2 regions of the Cryobacterium sp. TMB3-10 genome follow, and region 1 is predicted to be linked to the other one. Evidence: predicted binding sites of a transcription regulator. Region 1 holds the regulator's gene; the other holds the start of a gene.
What was found. Region 1 encodes LexA, which represses DNA repair genes until DNA is damaged. Its sites were predicted from a motif close to TCGAACANNTGTTCGA; they were not measured.
Positions count from the first base shown of each region.

Region 2: a site for LexA is predicted at 2,898-2,913, ahead of E3T22_RS17180 (Rv2578c family radical SAM protein). Genes of this name have one in related genera too.

Region 1 is NZ_SOGH01000021.1:122,800-134,379, reverse strand. Features, by position in the region: gene priA (bifunctional 1-(5-phosphoribosyl)-5-((5-phosphoribosylamino)methylideneamino)imidazole-4-carboxamide isomerase/phosphoribosylanthranilate isomerase PriA) at 1-94, opposite strand, end outside; gene hisH (imidazole glycerol phosphate synthase subunit HisH) at 158-790, opposite strand; gene hisB (imidazoleglycerol-phosphate dehydratase HisB) at 787-1,404, opposite strand; gene E3T22_RS12025 (histidinol-phosphate transaminase) at 1,414-2,499, opposite strand; gene E3T22_RS12020 (LysM peptidoglycan-binding domain-containing protein) at 2,608-2,970, opposite strand; gene lexA (transcriptional repressor LexA) at 3,286-3,987, shown strand; gene metE (5-methyltetrahydropteroyltriglutamate--homocysteine S-methyltransferase) at 4,075-6,396, opposite strand; gene E3T22_RS12005 (methylenetetrahydrofolate reductase) at 6,396-7,457, opposite strand; gene hflX (GTPase HflX) at 7,739-9,283, opposite strand; gene E3T22_RS11995 (class I SAM-dependent methyltransferase) at 9,325-9,951, shown strand; gene dapF (diaminopimelate epimerase) at 10,018-10,899, opposite strand; gene miaA (tRNA (adenosine(37)-N6)-dimethylallyltransferase MiaA) at 10,937-11,580, opposite strand, start outside.
Region 2 is NZ_SOGH01000031.1:229,135-240,714, forward strand. Features, by position in the region: gene E3T22_RS17170 (hypothetical protein) at 1-401, opposite strand, end outside; gene E3T22_RS17175 (sensor histidine kinase) at 398-1,729, opposite strand; gene E3T22_RS17180 (Rv2578c family radical SAM protein) at 1,813-2,889, opposite strand; gene E3T22_RS17185 (malate:quinone oxidoreductase) at 3,109-4,584, opposite strand; gene E3T22_RS17190 (glycoside hydrolase family 6 protein) at 4,675-5,670, shown strand; gene E3T22_RS17195 (response regulator transcription factor) at 5,733-6,719, shown strand; gene E3T22_RS17200 (hypothetical protein) at 6,830-7,192, opposite strand; gene E3T22_RS17205 (glycosyltransferase) at 7,189-8,622, opposite strand; gene E3T22_RS17210 (hypothetical protein) at 8,742-9,341, shown strand; gene E3T22_RS17215 (GGDEF domain-containing protein) at 9,364-10,542, opposite strand; gene E3T22_RS17220 (cell wall metabolism sensor histidine kinase WalK) at 10,574-11,580, opposite strand, start outside.

The sequences.
Region 1 (11,580 bases):
CGGCCTCACCCTGGGTGAGACGGACGGCCTTGCCGTCGGCGACGTCGACGGCGGGCAGGAGGACCAGCTTCGGGGTCTTGTTGAACTCGCTCATGATGTGCTGTGGTGACCTTTTCGTGTTGGTGCGGCCGCGATGGAGCGACCGACGGGGGAATGTCTAGTCGCGGAGCGTGCCGAGCCAGTTCTTCAGCAGCCGGATGCCCGCGTCGCCGCTCTTCTCGGGGTGGAACTGGGTGGCCGACAACGGACCGTTCTCCACGGCGGCGAGGAACGGGGCGCCGTGCTCGGCCCAGGTGAGGCGGGGAACCGGGAAGGGCGGCATCACGTCGAGGCTCCATTCCTGGGCGGCATAGGAGTGCACGAAGTAGAACCGTTCCTCTTCCAGCCCGCGGAACAGCACGGTGTCGGGGTCGGGCGTGACCGTGTTCCAGCCCATGTGCGGCAGTACCGGTGCCGGCAGGGCGGTGACGGTTCCCGGCCACTCGCCGAGGCCCGCGGTGTCGATGCCGCGCTCGACGCCGTGTTCGAACATGACCTGCATGCCCACGCAGATGCCCATCACCGGCCGCCCGCCGGAGAGGCGCTTGTCGATGATGTCGCCGCCGTGGGCGTCGTTCAGCGCCGCCATCACGGCGCTGAACGCGCCGACGCCGGGGACCAGGAGTCCGTCGGCCTCGAGCGCGAGCTTGCGGTCGCCGGTGAGGGTGACGTCGGCGCCGGCGAGTTCGAGCGCCTTGACGGCCGAGTGCACATTGCCCGTGCCGTAGTCCAGGACGACGACCGAGGTCACAGTGCGCCCTTGGTGGACGGGATGCCGGAGACCAGCGGGTCGTAGGCCTTGGCCTGGCGGAAGGCTCGGGCGAAGGCCTTGAACTCGGCTTCGGCGATGTGGTGGGGGTCGCGGCCGCCGAGGACGGTGACGTGCACGGTCAACGCGGCGTTGAAGGAGATGGCCTCGAAAACGTGCCGCACCATCGAGCCGGTGAAGTGCCCGCCGATGAGGTGGAATTCGAATCCGGCGGGCTCGCCGGTGTGCACCAGGTACGGCCGACCGGAGATGTCCACGACGGCCTGCACGAGGGCTTCGTCCAGCGGCACCAGGGCGTCGCCGTATCGGGAGATGCCAGCCTTGTCACCGAGGGCCTGCTTGATGGCCTGGCCCAGGACGATGCCGATGTCCTCGACGGTGTGGTGCACATCGATCTCGATGTCGCCCTTGGCGTGCACGGTGAGATCGGTCAGCGAGTGCTTCGCGAACGCCGTGAGCAGGTGGTCGTAGAACGGCACGCTGGTGTGGATGTCGCTCACCCCGGTGCCGTCGAGGTTGATCGAGAGGTCGATGCTCGATTCGCTCGTTTCGCGCTGCAGGTGGGCACGGCGAGGCGAGGGCGTGACGTTGCTCATGGCGTTAGTTTATTCGGCTATCGGGCGGAGCCGTGCGATGGCGGCCAGGAACGCGCTCGTCTCGGCTTCGGTGCCGGCCGAGACCCGGAGGTGGCCGGGGATACCGACGTCGCGGATCAGGATGCCTTCGGCCAGGAGCGCTTGGAAGATCGCGTGCGGGTCGGAGACTCCGCCGAATAACACGAAGTTGCTTCCGCTGCGCAGTGGGCTGAAGCCGAGGTTCGTCAGTTCGGTCACCAGGCGATCGCGTTGCACCCGGATGTCGTCGACCATGGCGAGCATCTCACCGGTGTGGGCGAGCGCGGCCACGGCCGCCGCCTGGGTGAGGGCGGACAGGTGGTAGGGCAGCCGGACCAGGCGTAGCGCATCCGTGACAGCCGGGTCGGCGGCCAGGTAGCCCAGCCGCACGCCGGCGAAAGCGAAGGCCTTGCTCATGGTCCGGGACACGAGCAGGCGCTCCCGGCCGGGCAGCAGGGTGAGGGCGCTGTCGGTGCCGTCCGGTGCGAACTCGGCGTAGGCCTCGTCGACGACAACGATGCCGGGGGTGGCGTCGTAGACGGCCGCGATGGTCTCCAGCGACAACGGGGTGCCGGTCGGGTTGTTCGGTGAGCAGAGGAAGACGATGTCGGGCGAGGTTTCCTCCACCCAGCGGGCGGCGGTCTCCGGCGAAAGTTCGTAGTCGGCGTCGCGGCCGCCGGGGATCCAGCGGGTATCGGTGCCGGAGGCGAGGATCGAGTACATCGAGTAGGTCGGCGCGTAGCCGAGCAGCGACCGGCCCGGCCCACCGAAGGCCTGCAGAACCTGCTGCAGAACCTCGTTGGAACCGTTGGCGGCCCAGATGTTGTCGCGGGTGAGACCGTGACCGAGGTAGCCCGCGAGGGCGTCGCGCAGCGGGCTGAATTCCCGGTCGGGGTACCGGTTGACGGTGAGGATCGCCTCGGCCAGGGCCTCCGCGATGTCGGCGGCGACCGCGGGCGGGATCGGGTGGGTGTTCTCGTTGACGTTCAACGCCACCGGCACGTGCAGCTGGGGTGCTCCGTAAGGGGTTTGTCCGCGGAGGTTGGCACGCAGGGGCAGGTCGTCGAGGCTGGTCACCCGAACAAGCTTAGTTGCGCCCGCGGCCGACCCCTCGTATCCGAGGCGGGGCGGGGCGAGCAGCTCCGGGCTGATCGGCTCCGGGCTGAGCGGCTCGGGCTGAGCGGCTCAGTAGTCGGCGGGAAGGGCGAGGCGCTGGCCGGGCTGCACGGCCTCGGAGGACAGCTGGTTGAGGTTGACGATGTCGATGATCACGTCGCGCGGGTCTTGTCCGGGGGCGACAGACTCGGCCAGCTGCCAGAGCGACTGGCCGGCCTCAATGGTGACGTAGTCGAACGCGGCCGCGCCGATACCCGCGCTGCCCTCTGCCGCGGCCATGCCGCCGTTGACGGCGATGCCGATGACGCCGAGTACCAGGGGCACTGCGGCGAGGGCCGTGAAAACGGCCCGCCCGCGGCGGGTCAGCCGCAGGTGTGTGGTGGGCGGGGTGGCCGGGCTGTGGTTGTCCGGTGCTGCATATGCTGCGCTCATGTCAAACCTCCTGGTAACGCATCTGGCCCTCGGCCGGGAGGGCCAGATGCGAATCTATGTTCCGAATATATCTTCGAGTGTTCGAACAATCAACCCTGTTTCCGGATATTATGGAGACAGATTCCGCAACACACTCGAATGCATGTCTACGAACCGCTGCTCTGTGGCTACAGTTTCGATCGGGTAGCTGCACTCAAACAGACACCACCGACATTGCTGCCCGAGCCCGAGAAGTATGAGCTCGACGAGCACCAGCCCGGCGAGCACGAGCCCCACCAGCACCAGCCCGAACCGACTAACCAGAGGAGCGTCAACGTGGCACAACAGAGCACACCTCGGGACAAGGGCGGCACGCGACGCCGCAAGAGCCTGAGCGACAAACAGCGCGCGGTGATGGACGTCATCCAGCGTTCGGTGCGCGACCGCGGTTACCCGCCGAGCATGCGCGAGATCGGCGACGCCGTTGGTCTGTCCTCGTTGTCGAGCGTGACCCACCAGCTGCACCAGCTCGAGCTGAGCGGGTACCTGCGGCGCGACCCGCACCGGCCGCGCGCACTCGAGGTGCTCATCGAGCTGCCTCAGTCCTCAGAGGAGGTCACGCCAGGCGCCGCCGATGACTACCAGTCCGGCATCCAGGTGGGTGATGCGGCGATGGTGCCGCTCGTCGGCCGCATCGCCGCCGGTATCCCGATCATGGCCGACCAGCAGATCGACGAGATCTTCCCGCTCCCCCGCCAACTGGTGGGCAAGGGCGAGCTGTTCATGCTCAAGGTCGTCGGTGATTCGATGATCGACGCCGCCATCTGCGATGGCGACTGGGTGGTCATCCGCCAGCAGAAGACCGCGGAGAACGGCGAGATCGTCGCCGCCATGCTCGACGGCGAAGCCACGGTGAAGGTGCTGCGACAGCGCGACGGCCACACCTGGCTGCTCCCCCGCAACACCAACTTCGAGCCGATCCTGGGTGACTTCGCCGAGGTCCTCGGCAAGGTCGTCGCGGTGTTGCGTTCGGTCTAGATCCGCAACGCTCCAGGCACACAACAGGCCCGACCCCGCGAGGGGTCGGGCCTTCGTGTTGTGCCGGCGTAGTCAGGGCGGGCCAGGTCAGACCAGCGTCGCCCGAACTGCGCGGGTGGCATCGACGATGTTGCGCAGGGACTCTACGGTCTCCGCATACCCGCGGGTCTTCAGTCCGCAGTCCGGGTTCACCCAGACCTGGCGAGCGGGGATCGATTGCAGGGCCCGCTCGAGAAGTTCGGTGATCTCGGCCACACCGGGCACCCGCGGCGAGTGGATGTCGTAGACGCCCGGGCCGATGCCGTGGTCGAAGCCACTGGTCTGCAGGTCGGCGACGACCTCCATCTTCGACCGAGCGGCCTCGATGCTGGTCACGTCGGCGTCCAGGTTGCGGATCGCGTCGATGACGACCCCGAACTCCGAGTAGCAGAGGTGGGTGTGGATCTGGGTCTGGTCGGCGACCCCCGCGGTAGCGAGCCTGAACGACCCGACCGACCAATCCAGGTAGTCGGCGTGGTCCTTCTTCTTCAGGGGCAGCAGCTCGCGCAGCGCGGGCTCGTCGACCTGCACCACCCGGATACCGGCCGCCTCGAGGTCACCGATCTCGTCGCGCAGCGCGAGCGCCACTTGCCGGGCGGTCTCCCCCAGCGGCTGGTCGTCGCGCACGAACGACCAGGCCAGGATGGTGACCGGTCCGGTGAGCATCCCCTTGACCGGCTTCTCGGTGAGGGTCTGGGTGTAGCTGGACCACTCCACGGTGATGGGCGCCGGCCGCCGGACGTCGCCCCACAGGATCGACGGACGGGTGCACCGGCTGCCGTAGGACTGCACCCAGCCGTTCTCGGTGACGGTGAAGCCATCGAGGTTCTCGGCGAAGTACTGCACCATGTCGTTGCGCTCGGGTTCACCGTGCACGAGAACGTCGAGGCCGAGGTCTTCCTGCAGCTGCACGACCCGGCCGATCTCGGCGCGCATGAGCTCCTGGTAGTCGGCGGATGCGAGTTCACCCGAGACCAGGCGGGCGCGAGCGCGGCGGATATCGCTCGTCTGCGGGAACGAGCCGATGGTCGTGGTCGGCAGCGGGGGCAGGTCGAGCACGGCATCCTGAGCGGCCAGGCGGGCCTCGTAGTCGCCGCGGCTGAAGTCGGCCGGGGTGAGGGTGTCGAGGCGGGCGCGTACGGCTCCGTCACGCACGCCGGGCGAGACCCGGCGCGCCTCCAGCGACGCGGTGGCCGCGTCGAGATCGGCCTGCACGGCAGCCTGCCCCTCGGAGAGGCCGCGAGCGAGGGTGGCGACCTGACCGATCTTCTGGTCGGCGAACGCCAGCCAGCCGGTGAGGTCGGCGCCGAGCTTGGTCTCGTCGGTGACGTCGTGCGGCAGGTGCAGCAGCGAGGTGGAGCTGGAGACCGCGATCCGGTCGCTCAGCGCGCCCAGCTGGGCCACCTTGTCGAACGCCGCCGCGAGGTCGCCGCGCCAGATGTTGTGACCGTCGATCACGCCGGCCACGAGGGTGGTGTCGGCCAGGCCGGGCACGTCGGCGGGCACCGTGCCGCGCACGAGGTCCAGGCCGATGGCCTCGACCGGGGTCTTGGCCAGAACGGGTAGGGCGTCGTCGAGGCTGCCGTAGGGCGCGGCCACGAACAGTCCGGGCCGCCTGTCGAGGCCGCCGAGGGTGTCGTAGGCCCGGGCGAGGGCGGCGAGGGCACGGTCGCGCGGGATGTCGATGCTCTCGCTGACGAGGGCCGGTTCGTCCAGCTGTACCCACTCTGCACCCGCGGCGGCGAGGCGCTCGATCAGGGTGGCGTAGACCGGCAGCAGGTCGTCGAGGCGATCGAGCGGGTGAAAGCCGGCCGGGGCCGTTTCGCTCGGCTTGGCCAGGAGCAGGAAGGTGACCGGACCCACGATGACGGGTCGGGTGAGGAAGCCGGCGGCGACGGCCTCGTCGAATTCCCGCACGATGCGGTCGCTGGCGAGGTGGAAGTTCGTCTCCGGGCCGATTTCCGGCACCAGATAGTGGTAATTGGAATCGAACCACTTGGTCATTTCGAGCGGCAGGTTCTCGCCGGCGCCGCGGGCCAGGGTGAAGTAGCCGGCGAGGTCGAGGTGACCGTCGGCGTCGACGAGACCGGCGAAGCGGGTGGGGATGGCGCCGACGGTCACCGCCGCATCCAGCACCTGGTCATAGAAGGAGAAGCTCTCCGGAATCGACGAGTCGCTGCGGCCGAGCCCGAGGCCGACGAGCCGCTCCCGGGTGGTGTTGCGCAGGGCTGCCGCGGTGGCTTCGAGTTGAGCGGCGTCGATCCGGCCGGCCCAGAAGGCTTCGACGGCCTTCTTCAGTTCGCGGCGGCGGCCGATCCGCGGGTAGCCGAGGATCGTTCCGGTGGGGAATGCGGGGACGGTGATGGTCATCAGTAGTGGTCCTTCGTGGAGTGGATTCCGGCACGGGTGTCGGCAGGGCTGGTCGAGGGATGGGTCGGAGGTGGGTTGTGAGCGGAGACGACCGGTTGTGCCGGTGCGAGCGCGCCGGCGCGGTCGAGCACGGCGAGCACGGTCTCGTGCTGGTTGAAGGCGTAGAGGTGCAGGCCGGGAGCCCCGCCGGCGATGAGCTTCTCGGCGAGGGCGGCGGCGTGGCTGACGCCGATCTCGCGCTGGCCCTCGAGGGTGGGTTCCACTTCGAGCTGGATCGAGAGTTCGGCGGGCAGTTCCTCCCCGGAGAGCTCGAGGATGCGCCGCAGCCTGCCGGGGCTGGTGACGGGCATGATTCCGGGCAGGATCGGGAACTCCACTCCGGCTTCCCTGGCTCGCTGGATGAAGCTGAGGTAGTGGTCGGCGTGGAAGAAGAGTTGGGTGATGGCGAGGTTGGCGCCCGCCGCCTGCTTGGCCAGCAGGGTGTCGATGTCCTGCGCGGTGGATCGTGAGCGCGGGTGCCCGTTAGGGAACGCGGCCACGGCGATGCGCACGTGCTCACGTTCGGTCTTCACGGCGCGGGCGCGAGGGAGTCCGGGGATGGGGGTCTCCTGGTACGGCACTCGCTCGGCCTGTACCCGATGGATCAGTTGCACCAGCTCGCCGGCACTGTGCAGGTCGCCGAGGAAGGCGTCGTTCTCGGTCAGGCCCTCGGGCGGGTCACCGCGGAGGGCGAGGAAGCTGCTCACGCCGGCATCGAGGAACTCGCGGATCAGGCTGCTCGCCTCGGCGTGCGAGGAACCGACGCAGGTGAGGTGCGCCATCGGGTCCACGATGGTGGCCCGGCGGATGTAGCGCAGCACGTCCAGGGACGAGGTGCGGGAGGAGCCGCTGGCACCGTAGGTCACCGAGATGAACTTCGGACGGGCCGCAGCCAGGGCGTCGATGGTGGCATGCAGGGCCATCGTCGCGGCATCCGTCTTGGGCGGGTACAGCTCAAACGAGAACGGGATGCTCGACCGACAGTCGGGGTCCGTCGGTGGGGTCGTGGGGGTCGCTGTCATGGTTCCTCATTCGGCATGGTGGGTTCAGTTCGAAGGGCCTGGCGGCCGCGGACCGCCACGGATACCGGGCGGCTGCTCGCGGGCGGGTGCCGGGCTCGGCTGTCGCTCCATGCCGGGCAGAGTATCCCGCCGGCAACGAATGTGATGACTCTAACAACGCACCTTCGGGCGCGCTGCTGCGTGGCCGATTGTTACGTTCGCGGCCGATCTGGGGCGTTAACAGCCGAAGGCGGCACCCGTTCCTGGTTCAGGAGCGGGTGCCGCCTTCGGGCGGATCGGGGTCAGCCGGGGATGGCCGGTGCCACCACGAACGGGGTGAACTGGGCCTCGATACCGGGCGACACGAGGGCCGTTACCTGGGTGCCGGTCTCGGAGTAGTCCAACGCCAGAACCTTGCCCTGCTCGTGCAGGATCGGGATGAGGTCACCGCGGTCGTAGGGGATCAGCAGTTCCAGGCGGATTTCCGGACGGGGAAGCATGGTCTCGAGAACCCGCAGCACCTCGTCGATGCCCTCGCCGCTGCGCGCCGACACGAAGATCGCCTGGGGGGCGAGGCCCCGCAGCACGAGCCGGTCGTCGTCGCTGACCAGGTCGCTCTTGTTGAACAGCACCAGCTCGGGGATGTCACTGGCACCGACCTCGCCGATGACCTCGCGCACCGTGGCCAGCTGGCTGGCCGGGTCGGGGTGGGACGCGTCGACGACGTGGATGATGACATCGGAGTCCGCGACCTCCTCGAGGGTGGAGCGGAACGCCTCCACCAGCTGGTGGGGCAGGTTGCGCACAAAACCGACGGTGTCGGTGAAGGTGTACAGCCGACCGTCGTCCGTGGTGGACTTTCGCACCGTGGCGTCCAGGGTGGCGAAGAGGGAGTTCTCCACGAGCACGCCGGCCTTGGTGATGCGGTTGAGCAGGCTGGACTTGCCGGCGTTGGTGTACCCGACGATCGCGACCGACGGCACCGCGTTGCGCTTGCGGTTGGCGCGCTTGGCCTCGCGGGCGGGCTTCATCTCCAGCATCTGCTTGCGCAGCCGCGACATCCGGGTGTGGATGCGGCGCCGGTCGAGTTCGATCTTCGTCTCACCGGGTCCACGCGAGCCCATACCGGCACCGGCGCCACCGACCTGGCCACCGGCCTGGCGGGACATCGAGTCACCCCAGCCGCGCAGCCGGGGCAGCAGGTAGGCGAGCTGGGCGAGTTCGACCTGCGCCTTACCCTCCCTGCTCTTGGCGTGCTGGCTGAAGATGTCCAGGATCACGGCGGTGCGGTCGATGACCTTCACCTTGACCACGTCTTCCAGGGCTCGCCGCTGGCTGGGTGCGAGTTCGGTGTCGGCGATCACGGTGTCGGCGCCGAGCGCCGCCACGATGGAGGCGAGCTCGAGGGCCTTGCCCTTGCCGAGGTAGGTGCTGGGGTCCGGGGTGGCGCGGCGCTGCAGCAGACCGTCCAGCACCGTGGCGCCGGCGGTTTCGGCCAGGGCGGCGAGCTCGCGCATGGAGTTCTCGGCGTCGAGCAGGCTACGGGCGGAGTAGACGCCGATCAGGACGACGTTTTCCAGGCGCAGCTGGCGGTACTCAACCTCGGTGACGTCCTGCAGTTCGGTGGAGAGCCCACCGACGCGGCGCAGGGCGTTGCGGTCTTCACGTTCGGTCTGTTCGCCGTCGTGGTCGCCGCCGTCGAAACCGCCGTTGGCCGGGCGTGCCGAGAGGGCCTGCGCCGATCCGCTCGCGAACAGCGAGTAGCCGGAGGACCGGCTCTCGGCGCTGGCCAGCACGCGCGCAACTACATCGTCATCGCCATCGTGTGGAGCGTTTATATCAGTCATTGCTTTAACTCTAGTTCCTCTTTTTTCGATAAGTTCGCTGTATGGCTTCCGAACACTATTTCTCGTCGACTCCGGGCAGCGACCTGAAATTGCGGCAGATCACCGTGAAGATCGCCGGTCAAATCCGTGCGGTCACCACCGCGAACGCGATTTTCTCCCCCGAGCACATCGACACCGGTACCAAGGTGCTGATGCGTGAGGCTCCGCTGCCCTCCGGCGGCGGGGATGTGCTGGACCTCGGCTGTGGCTGGGGACCGATCAGCCTGCATCTGGCGCTGGCCGATCCCACGGCCACGGTGTGGGCCGTCGACGTCAACGAGCGAGCCCTCGAGTTGGTGCGGATGAACGCCGCCAGCCTGGGGCTCACCAACATCAACGCGGTCCTGCCGGCGGATGTTCCCGATTCCGTCGTGTTCGCCGGCATCTGGTCGAACCCGCCGATCCGGGTGGGCAAGGCCGAGCTGCACACGATGCTCGAGCACTGGCTGCCGCGTCTGAAGCCCGGCTCGGATGCCTGGCTCGTCGTGCAGCGCAACCTCGGCTCCGATTCGTTGCACCGCTGGCTCGCCGAGGAGTTCCCCGGCGCCGGGCAACCCGGCGCGCTCGAGGTTTCCCGCTACGCCACCGACAAGGGCTTCCGCATCCTGCAGGCCCACAAACCCGCCTGACGCTCCCCCTCGAACTGTGAGGTAGGCCCCACAACCCGGGGGCCTTTGTCACAGTTCGCGGCGGGGTTAGGCGAGGGCGAGGGTGCCGTCGAAGACCAGGGTGGCGGGGCCGGACAGGGAGACGTGCTCGCCGTCCTCGGTGGGGAACATCCGCACGCCCAGAACGCCGCCGGGGACCTCGACACGCCACTGGTTCGGCGCGCCCTGGCCGGCCCAGTGCCGGGTGGCCAGGGCCGCCGCGACGGCACCGGTGCCGCAGGACAAGGTCTCTCCGCTGCCGCGTTCGTGCACGCGCATACGGATGCGGCCGACGCCGTCGACGACGAGCGGGTCATGCGGCAGCACGAACTCCACGTTGGCGCCCTCGGCGGGCTCGGGGTCCAGCTGCGGAATGAAGGTCAGGTCGGCGCTCTCGAGCTCGTTTTCGTCGGCGAGGGCCACCACCACGTGCGGGTTGCCCACGTTGATGCCCAGCCCCGGGCGGGCAACGGCGAGGTTCTTGGCACGCACCAGGGTCTCCCCCGGTTCCAGCCGCCACCGGCCGAGGTCCACCTGGAACCCGGTGGCGTTCTGCTGCACGTCGCGCACGCCGCTGCGGGTGCCGATGGCCAGAGTGTCGCCGGGGCCGAGGTCGACGAGGCCCTGTTCGAGGAGGAATCGGGTGTACACCCGGATGCCGTTGCCGCACATCTCCGAGACTGTGCCGTCGGCGTTCCAGTAGTCCATGAACCACTCGGCGCCGTCGTCTTCGGCGAGGGCCGCGGCACCCGCATCGAGGTTGGCCGAACGCACCGCGCGGATGATGCCGTCGGCGCCGACGCCGAACTGGCGGTCGCAGATGCCCTGGATCTGCTCCGGGGTGAGGTCGAGTCGGCCGTCGGGGTCGGCGAACAGCACGAAGTCGTTGCCGGTGCCGTGGCCCTTGGTGAAGTGGAGATCGATGCCCATGTGTTCAGTTTAGGGACTCGGGCTACGGTATTCGGCGTCAGGGCAGGTGGCTGACGGCCTGGTCGACACGGTCCGCGTCGTCGGCGTCGATCCAGTGCGTGTGCGGGTCACGTTTGAACCAGCTCACCTGACGGCGGGCGTATCGCCGGGTCAGCTGCTGGGTCGCCTCGACGGCATCCGCCTGCGACATTGTGCCGTGCACCTGGCCGAGGGCCTGGGCGTATCCGATGGCCCGGCTGGCCGTGACGCCGCCTTCCAGGCCGGCGGGGATGAGGGCGCGCACCTCCTCGACGAGTCCGGCCGTCCACATGCGGTCCACTCGGGCGTCCAGGCGCGGGGTGAGCACCTCGCGGGGCAGGCGCAGCCCGAGGGTCACGGCGGGCATCCAGTAGACCGGGTCGCCGGGCAGGGCCGCGGTGTGCGGGGCGCCGGTGAGTTCGACGACCTCGAGGGCGCGCACGAGCCGGCGGCCGTTGCTGGCGCCGATGCGGGCGGCGGCGCCGGGGTCGACGGCCTTGAGCCGGTCGTACATCAGGCCGGGGCCCTGATCCACGAGCTCGGCCTCGAGGCGGGCGCGGAGCACCGGGTCGGTGCCGGGGAACTGGAAATCGTAGACGACGGAGGACACGTAGAGACCGGACCCGCCCACGAGGATGGGCACGGCACCGCGGTCGAGGATGC
Region 2 (11,580 bases), on a different contig from region 1:
GAGAGGGCGATCTCCCGCCACGGCCGGTAGGGGGCCAGCGCCAGGAGGAGGAAACCGATGCAGACCGGGCCGAAGTCGTCTTGGACGAGTAGGTTGTCGCCCCACCGGCTGAGCTGCTCGCAGACGTACCCGAGCAGGGCGAAGCCGGCCATGATCAGGTGGATCCGGCGGCCGAACGGCGACCGCGCCGGTTGGGTGCCGATCACCAGGGTGGCCGCGGCGGCGGCCATGGCCAGCACGGCGAGGGTGGCCATCAGGGGGTTTCGGATCTGGTCCTGTTGCAGGACCGTGGCGATCACCGAGTAGCAGAGCACGATCGAGGCGATCGCTGGCGACAGCGGCCAGGCGGCGAGGGTGCCCAGCGGGTCGAGGCGCTGCTGCGTGGCGCGATGGGCGGTCACGGGGTGGCCTTGTCGGTGGGGGTGGTGGCTGGGTCGGTCTCGGTGGTCGAGGCGGGGGCTGTTTCGGCGGCGGCCGCAGCCGCGGCGGGGGCGGTTTCGGCAGCGACTTCGGCGGCCGCGGCGATGGTGCTCGGCACGATGGGCGGGGCGGGCAGGGTCAGTAACACCGAGGTGCCGGCGCCGGGACGGGACCAGATCACCACGGAGCCGCCGAGCCGTTCGATGCGTTTGCGTACCGACTGGCGCAGCCCGAGCCTGTCGTTGCCGGTCTCGGACTCCATGAAACCGCGGCCGGCGTCGAGCACCATCACCGAGACGTTCTGACCGTCGGCGTCGATGACCACTTCGGCGGTGACGATGCCGGCGTGCAGCAGCACGTTGACCAGGCATTGCTGAACCGCCAGGCCCAGCTCCTTGTCGCTCTGCGGGTCCAGGCGCGCCAGGGCCTCTTTGTCGCCGGTGATGTCCACGACGAGGCCACGGTCGCGCATACGGTCGATGGCGCGGAACACGGCGCTGGACAGCCATCCGTCGTTGCCCGCCGCGGCGGCGGTGCGCTCGTCGACGTGGGTGAGCCAGTCTCGCTCGGCGAGGGTCTGCAGGGTTTCGCGGAGGCCGGCCTCGAGGCCGCGGCTGAGCGGGCCGGGTTTGGCGCGGGCCACCGACACCAGCTGGTTGAGGGTGGTGTCGTGCATGAGGGCGATGGCGCGCACGTCGAAGTCGTGGCGCAGGATGCGGGACTCGTCGTCTTGCACGGCGCGGTGGATGGCGGGCTGGGCGGCGCGTCCGGTGCGGCGGGCGAGGCCGTCGAGCAGCATCACGCCGACCAAGAACAGGTAGGTGACGACGGTGAACACGTCGGGGCGGTCGGGCACGGGGGTCTGCGAGATGGCAAGGGTGGCGGCGGCCTCGGCGAGGAGGAAGCCCAGGGTGCTCCACAGCACGCCGACGAGCGCGCCGGTGCCGGCGCCGCCGACCATGATCAGGGCCATCTTGGGCAGCGAGATCAGAAACATGTCCGAGGACGGGAAGACGCCGGGCATGCCCAGCACCGCGCTGGTGAACAGGTAGGTGCACAGGGCGCCGACCAGCAGGTAGGCGATGGTCAGCGGCACCGTGCGCCAGCGGGCGAGGACCGCCAGCAGGGCGCCCATGCCGAGGATCGCGGCGACGGTGATCTGCAGCCGCTCGGTGACCGGGAACACGCTCAGCGCCAGGACCGAGAACAGGGCGCCGGCCAGGCAGACCAGGCCGAACCAGTGCGACGCCCGGGCGAGGGCACGGCTGAGCGTGGCCTTGACCAGGTGGTCGGGTAACCCAAGTGACATTACGCCCTCTCCGCGTCTGATTATCTCAGGTGTGCGGGGGTTGGCGGGCAGCCGGTTCGACGGTGGTGTGTGCTCGGTGAGGGTCAAAACAGAGTGGGTGAGAATTCGGGCGGGAGTTCGGCGGCGATGAGGGACGGCGGCGGGGAGTTGGGGTTGCTGGGCGCGGTCAGCGGCTTGGAGAGGATGCCGCCGGTCGCCGGGTCCTCCCGGCGTCGCTGCAGGCCGTGCGCGCGGATCAGCGGCTGGATGCGCTCGGCCAACCACTGGCGGTACTCCTTGGGCGCGTAGGTCCCGCGTTTGTAAAGCTCGCGATACTGGGGCATGAGCTCGGGATGATCCTGCTCGAGCCACTGGAAGTACCACTCCTTGACCCCGGGCTTGAGGTAGAGGGCGCTGTAGAGCACCCCGGTGGCGCCGGCGGCCTTGGCCTGGCGCATGGCCTCGTCGAGGTGCGCCTTGGTGTCGGTGAGGAACGGCAGGATCGGCATCAGGAAAACCGAGCAGTCCATGCCCTTGTCGCGGATTGCGCTGACCGTGGCCAGGCGCGCCTTGGTGCTCGGGGTGCCCGGCTCGACGGCCTGCTGCAGGGCGTCGTCGTAGATGGCGATGGACATGGCGAGGTCCACCGGCACCTGTTGGCTGGCCTCGTGGAGCAGGTCGAGGTCCCGGCGCAGGAGGGTGCCCTTGGTGAGGATCGAGAAGGGGGTGCCGGAGTCGGCGAGCGCGGCGATGATGCCGGGCATCAGCCGGTAGCGGCCCTCAGCCCGCTGGTAGGGGTCGGTGTTGGTGCCCAGCGCCACCGGATGCTTGCCCCAAGTGGGTTTGGCGAGTTCCTTACTGAGCACCTCGGCCACGTTGACCTTCACGATGATCTCGTTGTCGAAGTCCTTGCCCGCGTCGAGGTCGAGGTAGTTGTGGGTGGGGCGCGCGAAGCAATAGGTGCACGCATGAGAGCAGCCGCGGTACGGGTTGATGGTCCAGCCGAAGGGCATCGCACTCTGGCCGGGCACCCGGTTGAGGGCGGACTTGGCGAGCACCTCGTGGAAGGTGATCCCGTCGAACTCGGGGGTGCGGACGCTGCGCACCAGGTTGTTCAGCCGGGCCAGGCCGGGCAGCGCGCCGGCCTGCTCGGTCGTTAGTTCCTGTCCACTCCAGCGCATGCATCCAGTCGAACACATGTTCGAGTGGGATGCAAGGTGGTGGGTGTCATGCGGGGTGGCTCAACCGGCGGGGCGCCGCATCCGCCGGTCTTGACGTTATGCGGGGTAGGCGCCGTTATGCGGGGGGCACGCCACCCGCACAGCGGCGCCTGACCCGCATAGCTCGCGGTCGGGCAGCGGATGCGGGACGCAGGCGCAGCGCAGGCCGGCCGGCCGCGCCTACGCGGTGAGGTGCAGGGTCTTGGCGGTGGCGGCCAGGGAGGCGGCGGCCGCGGCGGGATCGTCGGAGAGTTTGGTGCCCAGGCTCGGGACCATCTCGCGCAGCTGCGGCTCCCAGCGGGAGTACTCGCTCGGGAAGCAGCGCTTGAGGAGGTCGACCATGATCGGCGCGGCGGTGGAGGCTCCGGGCGAAGCGCCGAGGAGCCCGGCGATGCTGCCGTCGGCGGAGGTGATGACCTCGGTGCCGAACTGCAGGATGCCGCCGGCCTTGGCGTCCTTCTTCATGACCTGCACCCGCTGGCCGGCGGTGATCAGCTCCCAGTCCTCGGCCTTGGCCGTGGGCATGAACTCGCGCAGCGCGTTGAGCTTGGCCGTGCGGGAGGCAAAGACCTCGCCGACCAGGTACTTCATCAGGCCGAAGTTGTTCTTGGCCACGGCGAGCATCGGCACGAGGTTGTGCGCGCGCACGGAGAAGGGCAGGTCGAACCAGGTGCTGGTCTTGAGGAACTTGGGGCTGAACCCGGCAAATGGGCCGAAGAGCAGTGAGGTCTCGCCATCCACTACCCGGGTGTCGAGGTGCGGCACCGACATCGGCGGCGCGCCCACGGCGGCCTTGCCGTAGACCTTGGCCTGGTGCTGCTTGACGATGGCGGGGTTGTCGGTGCGCAGGAACTGGCCGCTGATCGGGAAACCGCCGAAACCCTTGATCTCGGGGATGCCGCTCTTCTGCAGCAGTGCAAGGGCGCCGCCGCCGGCACCGACGAAGACGAAGCGGGCCTCGACGGTGTTCGTGTAACGACCCACCAGGCTGAGCAGTTTGAGCTTCCAGGAGCCGTCATCCAGCTGCTTGAGCGCGGTGACCTGCTGGTTGAGGTGCACGTCGGTGCCGCGCTTCTTGAGCGAGGCGAACAGGTAGCGGGTGAGGGCGCCGAAGTCCACGTCGGTGCCGGACTCGATGCGGGTCGCTGCGATCTTCTGCTTGGCGGCGCGCTTCTTGGTCAGCAGCGGGGTCCACTTTTCGATGACGGCGGGGTCCTCGCTGTATTCCATCCCGGCGAACAGCGGCTGGTCGGCGAGCACGGCCATGCGCTTGCGCAGGTAGTCCACGTTGGCGGTGCCGTGCACGAAGGTCATGTGCGGGGTGGAGTTGATGAACTTCTCCGGCTCGGGCAGCACCCCGGTCTCCACCAGGTGCGACCAGAGCTGGCGGCTGATCTGGAACTGCTCGTTGATGGCGACGGCCTTCTCGGCCGTGACGGTGCCGTCGGCAGCCTGGGGCATGTAGTTGAGTTCGCAGAGCGCGGCGTGGCCGGTCCCGGCGTTGTTCCACGGGTTGGAGCTCTCCTGCGCGAGCTCACCGAGGCGCTCGTAGACCTGGATGTTCCAGTCCGGCTGCAGTTCGGCGAGCAGGGTGGCCAGGGTGGCGCTCATGATTCCCCCGCCAATCAGGGCGACATCGACCTTTTCTGAATTCACGCTCTAACTCTAACCCGCCGCGCGGGCCGCTCCGCCGGGGCGCAGCAGCCCCCGGCTGCGAACGCCGGATGCGGGCGATAAGGTTGCAAAATGGACTCGACCGGTAGTCGTCTCGGCCTTTCCCTGGGCATCATCACCCTCGCTGCGCCCATCGTGGCGCTCGGCCTGTTCATCGGCAGCTTCGCGGTCACCGCCACCAGCGCAGCCGCCGGCAACCCTCTCGCCGGCCGCTCCTTCTATACCAACCCGAACTCGACCGCGCAGGTGGCTGCCACCGCCGCCGCGGTCGCCGACCCGGACTCCGCCGCGGCCGCCACCCTCGGCAAGCTGGCCGAGCAGCCCACCGCGATCTGGCTGATGCCGGAGAAGTACCCGCTGAACACCGTGCAGGCCGACGTCACCGCCATCGCGGATGCCGCCGAAGAGGTCGGGCAGACGCCGGTGTTCGTGGTCTACGGCATCCCCGACCGCGACTGCGGCAACTTCTCGGCCGGCGGCCTCTCGGAGACCGACTATCCCACCTGGGTGGCCTCCATCGCGACGGCGCTGACGCTGAAGGCATCCGTGGTTATTCTCGAACCGGATGCGCTGGCGCTGGCCACCGAGTGCGGCAACGTGGAGCAGAGGGTGGCACAGATTCAGCAAGGCGTGGCCGCTTTCGCGCCCACGGTCGCCACGGTCTACCTCGACGCCGGCCACTCCGACTGGCTCACCCCGGCCACCGCCGCCGATCTGCTCAACCGCGCCGGCGTCGCGCAGGTGCGCGGTTTCGCGACCAACGTCTCGAACTACAACGACTCGGCCGCCGAGCAGGCCTTCGGTGAGGCGGTCTCCGCGCTCACCGGCGGGGCCCACTTCGTCGTCGACACCTCGCGCAACGGCCGGGGCGGCAACGGCGAATGGTGCAACCCTGCCGGGCGGGCCCTGGGCGGCACTCCCGAGGCCACAACGGATGGGGCCTTGCGCGACGCGAATCTGTGGGTGAAGGAGCCGGGCGAGAGCGACGGCACCTGCAACGGCGGTCCGGCCGCCGGCGAATGGTGGAACGAGCGGGCCCTCGAGCTCGCGGCCGCTGCCGGCTGGTAGCCGGGCGGCGGGCCGAATCGGGCCTATCTGATGGATGCTCGACCCGCGTAATATACTCAGGTATGTCGACGACCGGGGAAATACGCAGGGTAGCGGTCATTATCGAGGACGACGCAGACATCCGCCATCTGCTTGAAGCCGTACTCACCCAGGCCGGGTTCAAGACCATCGCCACGAGCAACGGGCTCGACGGGGTGCGTGCGGTTCGCGCGTACGACCCGATCGTCACCACGCTCGACGTGAGCATGCCGGGCATGGACGGGTTCGAGACCGCCAAGCGGATTCGCGCGTTCAGCGCCACCTACCTCGTGATGCTCACCGCCCGCGACGAAGAGATCGACACGCTGCAGGGCCTGGAGTCCGGCGCCGACGACTACCTCACCAAGCCGTTCCGGCCGCGCGAACTGCGCGCCCGCATCGACGCCATGTTGCGCCGCCCCCGGCTGGCACTGCCGCCGGAGGGTACCGAGGTCATCACCGAGCCCGCCGCCCCCGCGTTCGCACCGGCCGCCGGCGCACAGCTCGCCGCGGAACCCGAGTACACCCCCGCGTACGTTCCGCCGGTCACCGCGCCCGCTCCCCCGGCGGCCGACCTGCCGCCGAGCCTGGCCCCGGTTGCGATGAGCGGGCAGCACGTCGCGACCGTGCCGCTTCCCCAGGCCGGCACCGCCGAATCCGCCAGCAGTGACGCACGCGCCGACGACTGGATCGAGCACAACGGGCTGCGGCTGAGTAACGACATGCGCCTGGCCATGCTCGGCACCACTGAGCTGGACCTGACCCGCACCGAGTTCGACCTGCTGGCCGCACTGCTCGAGTCGAAGCGGCGGGTGCGCAGCAAGGCCGACCTGGCGCTGCTGCTGCGCGGCGAGAGCTACGTGACGTCGTACTACGTGAACGAGGCCGACAAGCGTGCCGTCGAGGCGCACCTGAGCAACCTGCGGCGCAAGCTCGGTGACAGCCTCACCGCCCCGCGCTGGCTGGAGACCGTGCGCGGCGTGGGCTACCGGCTGGCGGCGTCGGATCAGGCCGGGCGCGACTCGTACTAGGGGTCGCTTTCGGGTCGCGGGGTCTCGACAGGCTCGACCGACGGGATGGGCGCGTCTTGTAGGCGCGTCGCGGGGTCTCGACAAGCTCGACCGACGAGGCGGGCGGGGGCTTAGCGCTGCAGGGCGAACATGGCGGCCAGGTCGGAGCAGGCCAGCTCGCCGACCTCGTTGAGCCTGGTCATGTGACTCACCGAACCCGCGATATCGCCGTCGCGCAGGGCGTCGTGCATCATCGCGGCGGTGGCCTCCACCGTGACCGCCCCCACCATGGTGCTGCTCGAGCGGATGCTCAGCAACACCACGTGGGCTTCCTCGGCATCCGGGAATCGCTGGGTCAGCGCCACGGCCAGCCGCTTGGACCGGCTGTGCCACAGGTGCACGAAGTCGTGCACAAAGCGGCGCTGCATATTCTGGTCGCCGCCCATCTGGGCGAGCAGTTTGCGCAGGGCGAGGGCCTCGATGTGGGCGCTCACACCCGGTAGCCGCGGTGGCGCTTGATCAGTGTGAAGAACATAGTCAAAGTCTGCAGCACTGTGGTCACTCCAAGGATCGGCCATCCGATCCACAGGATGGTGGACTGGACCATGATGGGTAGCTGCAACCAGATGAACACCATCGCGGCCGCCGCGGCGAGTCCCACTAGGAGGGGTACCAGGTAAGCGTTGCCGGAGCCGCGCTCGGCCTTGGCCTGCTCGGCCCAGTTGTCGACCTGCTTGTTGCTGGCGAATTTGGTCCAGGCGCGCACGAAGTGGCCGATCCGCACCCACATGTAGATCTCGGCGGGGAGGAACCCGATTGCGAAGACGATGTCCTTCCAGGTGCGGCTCTTCATCGACATGGCGGTGCGGAAGTTGAGCAGGATGGCGATGACCGGCGGGATCAGCCAGATCGGGCTGAACACGAACGCGTCGATCGACAGCGAAGCGAACAGCAGGATGAAGAACATCACCCGGGTGATGACGTTGACGATCATCGAGAAGTTCTCGAGCCAGCGCAGGCGCAGGTTGGGGTGGAACGGCTGCCCCTTGGTGTCGCCGCGCTGACCGGGCCACATGAGCTCGATGGCGCCGAAGTTCCACTTGACCTGCTGGGCATCCAGGCCGCGCAGCGTGGTCATGCCGCCCACGTTGGCGCGGGCCTGGGCGCTGATCTTGGTGAGGTAGCCGGCGCTCTTGATCTGCAGCGAGAGCAGGGAGTCCTCCACCTCGCTGTCCTTGACCCACGGGGTGGCCTGGTGGCTGTCGACCATGACCTCGCGCAGGGCCTTGATGGAGAAGATCGAGAACTGGCCGCCGAGCACGGCCATGTTGCGGCCGCGCAGCATGTTCTGCATGTTGAACGCGGCGAACTGGGCGCGCTGGCCGGCGATGAGGAAGCTGGGGACGAGGCCCTGGATCACGGTGTCGTCGATGCTGTAGATCGCGGAGATGCCGCCGACGCGGGTGTCCGAGGCGATCTCGGCCTCGAGCTGCTCGACGGCGTTCGGCGCCGCTGTGGTGTCGCCGTCGACGCCGAGCAGGAAATCGCAGCCCTCGATGAGTGAGAAGCCGTAGTTGAGCGCGCCGACCTTCTTGTCGGGGTTGACCCCGATGTCGTGCACGAACACCTCGGTGAACTGCATCACCCCGTCGGTGACGACCTCGTGCGGGCCGGCGTACTGGCTGGCGATCTTCACGGTGTCGTCGGTGGTGTTGTTGACCACCACGTGGATGACGTCGGGCAGCCGGGTCTGGGCCAGCAGCGAGTCGAGCACGCCGGCGATGGAGTCGGCCTCGTTGTACGCGGGAACGATGCAGCCCACGGTGGACCGGTACGTCGGCAGGCCCGCCACCATCGAATTGAACTCGTTGGCGTGGGCATCCGGGCTGGGCGCGGTCTGGGTGGCGTTGTTGCTGTCATTCACAGTCCCCACTGTGTCAGGGCAAAACACGGTCTGACCCCCGGTCGGGGGCAAGGTTTTCACAAGATATGCTCAAGACCAGCGCACCAGCCGCGCGCACCAGTGCACCCCCGGGGGATCCCATGACGACGTCAACCCGTACCCGCCTTGCGGCGCTGGCCTGTGCGGCCGGCCTCACGATTACTCTCGCCGCCTGCGGTCAGGCCCCCTGGGCCGGCCTCGAGGCGAGCCCATCCGCGACCCCGAAGGCCAAAGCCACCATCACGGCGATCGAGAACGATTTGGCCACGGGATCGACCCGGCACCAGATCACGGCCGGGGATGCGGCTCTCACCGTGGACTACTCCTCGAGCCTGAACATGGGCGAGTGGACCGCGGGCGCGAACAAGCCCGTGAGCCTCTCCCTCAGCGCCACGCTCGGCACCGACGACGGCCAGGACGTGTTCCTGTCCAAGATGACCGTCATTACGGCCGTCACCGGGCCCACGGGCGCGCTGGAGCCGCCCGCACCCTTCGTGGACCAGACCACCATAGTGCCCGGCTACCTCATGAAGGCGCCGTACAGCTACGGACAGACCTACGTGCTGTCGGCCCTCGACCCGACGGCCACCAGCGTCACACTGTCGTTCACCTACGAGCTGCTCATCCAGACCACGCCCACCTCGGCCTCGTTCGCGAAGCAGACCGCCAGCGACCAGATCACCGTCGCGATCGTGCCCTAGGCCGCCGCCGGCTGTTTCGAGGTTAGGGTTCCCGGGTGACGGCGGCTTCGGTGGTCACGGCGATGTCGTTGCCGCCGCGGCGCTTGACCACGTCGATGGCCCGGCCGGACGCGGCGGTGAGGGCCGCGAGGTCGTACCCGTGGTCGAAGGTGTCCGCGATGCCGAAGCTCGCGGTGAGCCGGATTTTGTAGGACTCCCCCATCGGTCCGTCGACGAGGGCGTTCTGCATCCGCTGCACGATGGTGAGAGCCTCGGTCGCGGATCCGACGGCGGCCAGCACGTAGAAGCGGCCGGCAGCCGGGTGTCCGATCTGCGCCAATAGTGGCGCGCTGCCGCGGAGGGTGTCCGCAAAGCGGGCGATGGCCTCGTCACCGGTGACGCGCCCGAACGCCGTGTTGATCTCGGGGAGGTTGTCGATGTCCGCGCCGATCAGGGCCAGGCCCAGCTCGGCCCGTTCGGCCCGCTGCAGATGGTCGGTGGCGGCCTGCTGGAACGCGGTGCCGGACAGCACGCCCGCGGCCGAATGGATGCCCACGGTGATGTCGCCGACGGCGTTGCTGCCAACCCGCTCCGCGCGCAGGATCGACGTGGCGACGCAGGTCGTCACGATGAGCGCCATGTTGAGGATCGAGGTGGTGCCCGAGTTGAAAAAGGTGATGAAGGTGGCGCTGTCGACGCCGTCCACGGTGAAGACGATGGCGCGGCCGGAGTAGAAGAGGGCGACGACGAAGAGCACGAGCGCGAAGATCCGCCCGTTGACGTTGCGGCGGAGACGGCCGCGCAGGGCCTCGGTGCCACCCAAGGCGCCCATCAGCGCCACGACGAGCCAGAGCGGGGCAGCCCCGGCCCACTCGCCGCCGTCAGCGCCGGGGAGGAGGCTGATGACGCCCACGACCAGGGCCAGGCCCCCCACCACGGCGAAGCCGGAGCCGCGGCCGTTGTAGACCCTGCTGCCCGACCAGAGCGCGCCGACGGCGATGACCAGGGACACGTTGGCGAACGTGATCGACCACCATGCCTCGGCGCTGACGATGTAGACGCCGTAACCGACGGCCACCATGATGCCCGCCACGAACGCGAGGCTCCACAAACGGCCCGGCGGGTCGTTGCGGTTCAGCGCGGTGTTGAAGATGAATGAGACCCCGCACAGGATCGTGATCAACCCACTGATCATCTGCAGGGTGGGTCCGTCTAGGTGCATGTTGTCCCCCGTTGAGCGCGGCGTGCCACGCTCAACCTCTGTTTACCGGGAGCGTGGCGATTGCCGTCGTCCCCTTGCCTTTGGTCGACTCCAGGCGCAGATCGCCGCCGTGTTCGCGCATGATGTCCCGGCTGATGCTCAGGCCCAGTCCCGTGCCGTGCACGCTGGAGCCCCGCACCGAGTCGGCCCGGTAAAACCTGTCGAAGAGGTTGCCCTGTTCGTCTTCGCTCATGCCCCGGCCGGTGTCGGCGACGCGCACCTCGATGCCGCAGGACACCTCCAGCACCTCGACGCTGACCTTGCCGGACTCCACGTTGTACTTGATCGCGTTGGAGAAGATGTTGTCGATCACCTGGCGCAGCCGAAAGGCATCCGCGGTGACCGTGATCGGCGTCAGCTCGGCCAGTTCGAACCGGATGCCGCGTTGCGCGGCGAGCGGCTCGGCCGACTCGACGGCCTCCGTGATGATCGCGGACAGGTCGCAGGGCGCGACGGTGAGCGCCAAACCCTCTTTGGACTCGCTGGCCGCGGTGAGCAGGCCGGAGACGATTTCGAGGAGCCGGTCGGAGTTCTTCGACGCGATCTCGAGCATCCGACGGGTGTCGGGGTCGATCGTCTCGTCGTCGAGAGCGAGTTCGAGGTAGCCCAGGATCGAGGTGAGCGGGGTGCGCAGCTCGTGGGAGACCGAGGCGACGAGGTCGTCCCTGGCCTGCACGGCCCGCACCTCGGCGGTGACGTCGCGGGTCACGATCACGCCGCCGTCGTACCGGCCGGTGTGGTCGTGGATGGGCCGGGCCGACACGAGCACGGCGGCCTGCGGCTGGTCGGGGGAACCCAGCCACACCGTGACCCTGTCAACGGTTTCACCGCGGATGGCGCGCTGGGTGGGCCGGTCGGGACCGTCGAAGGGCGTGACACCGTCCTCCTTGTAGACGATGGTGGCCAGGCCGATGCCGTCGCTGACGCCGAACCGGGTCAGCATGGACCGCTGGGCCCGGTTGACGAAGTTGACCCGTCCGTCGCTGTCGTAGCCGACCA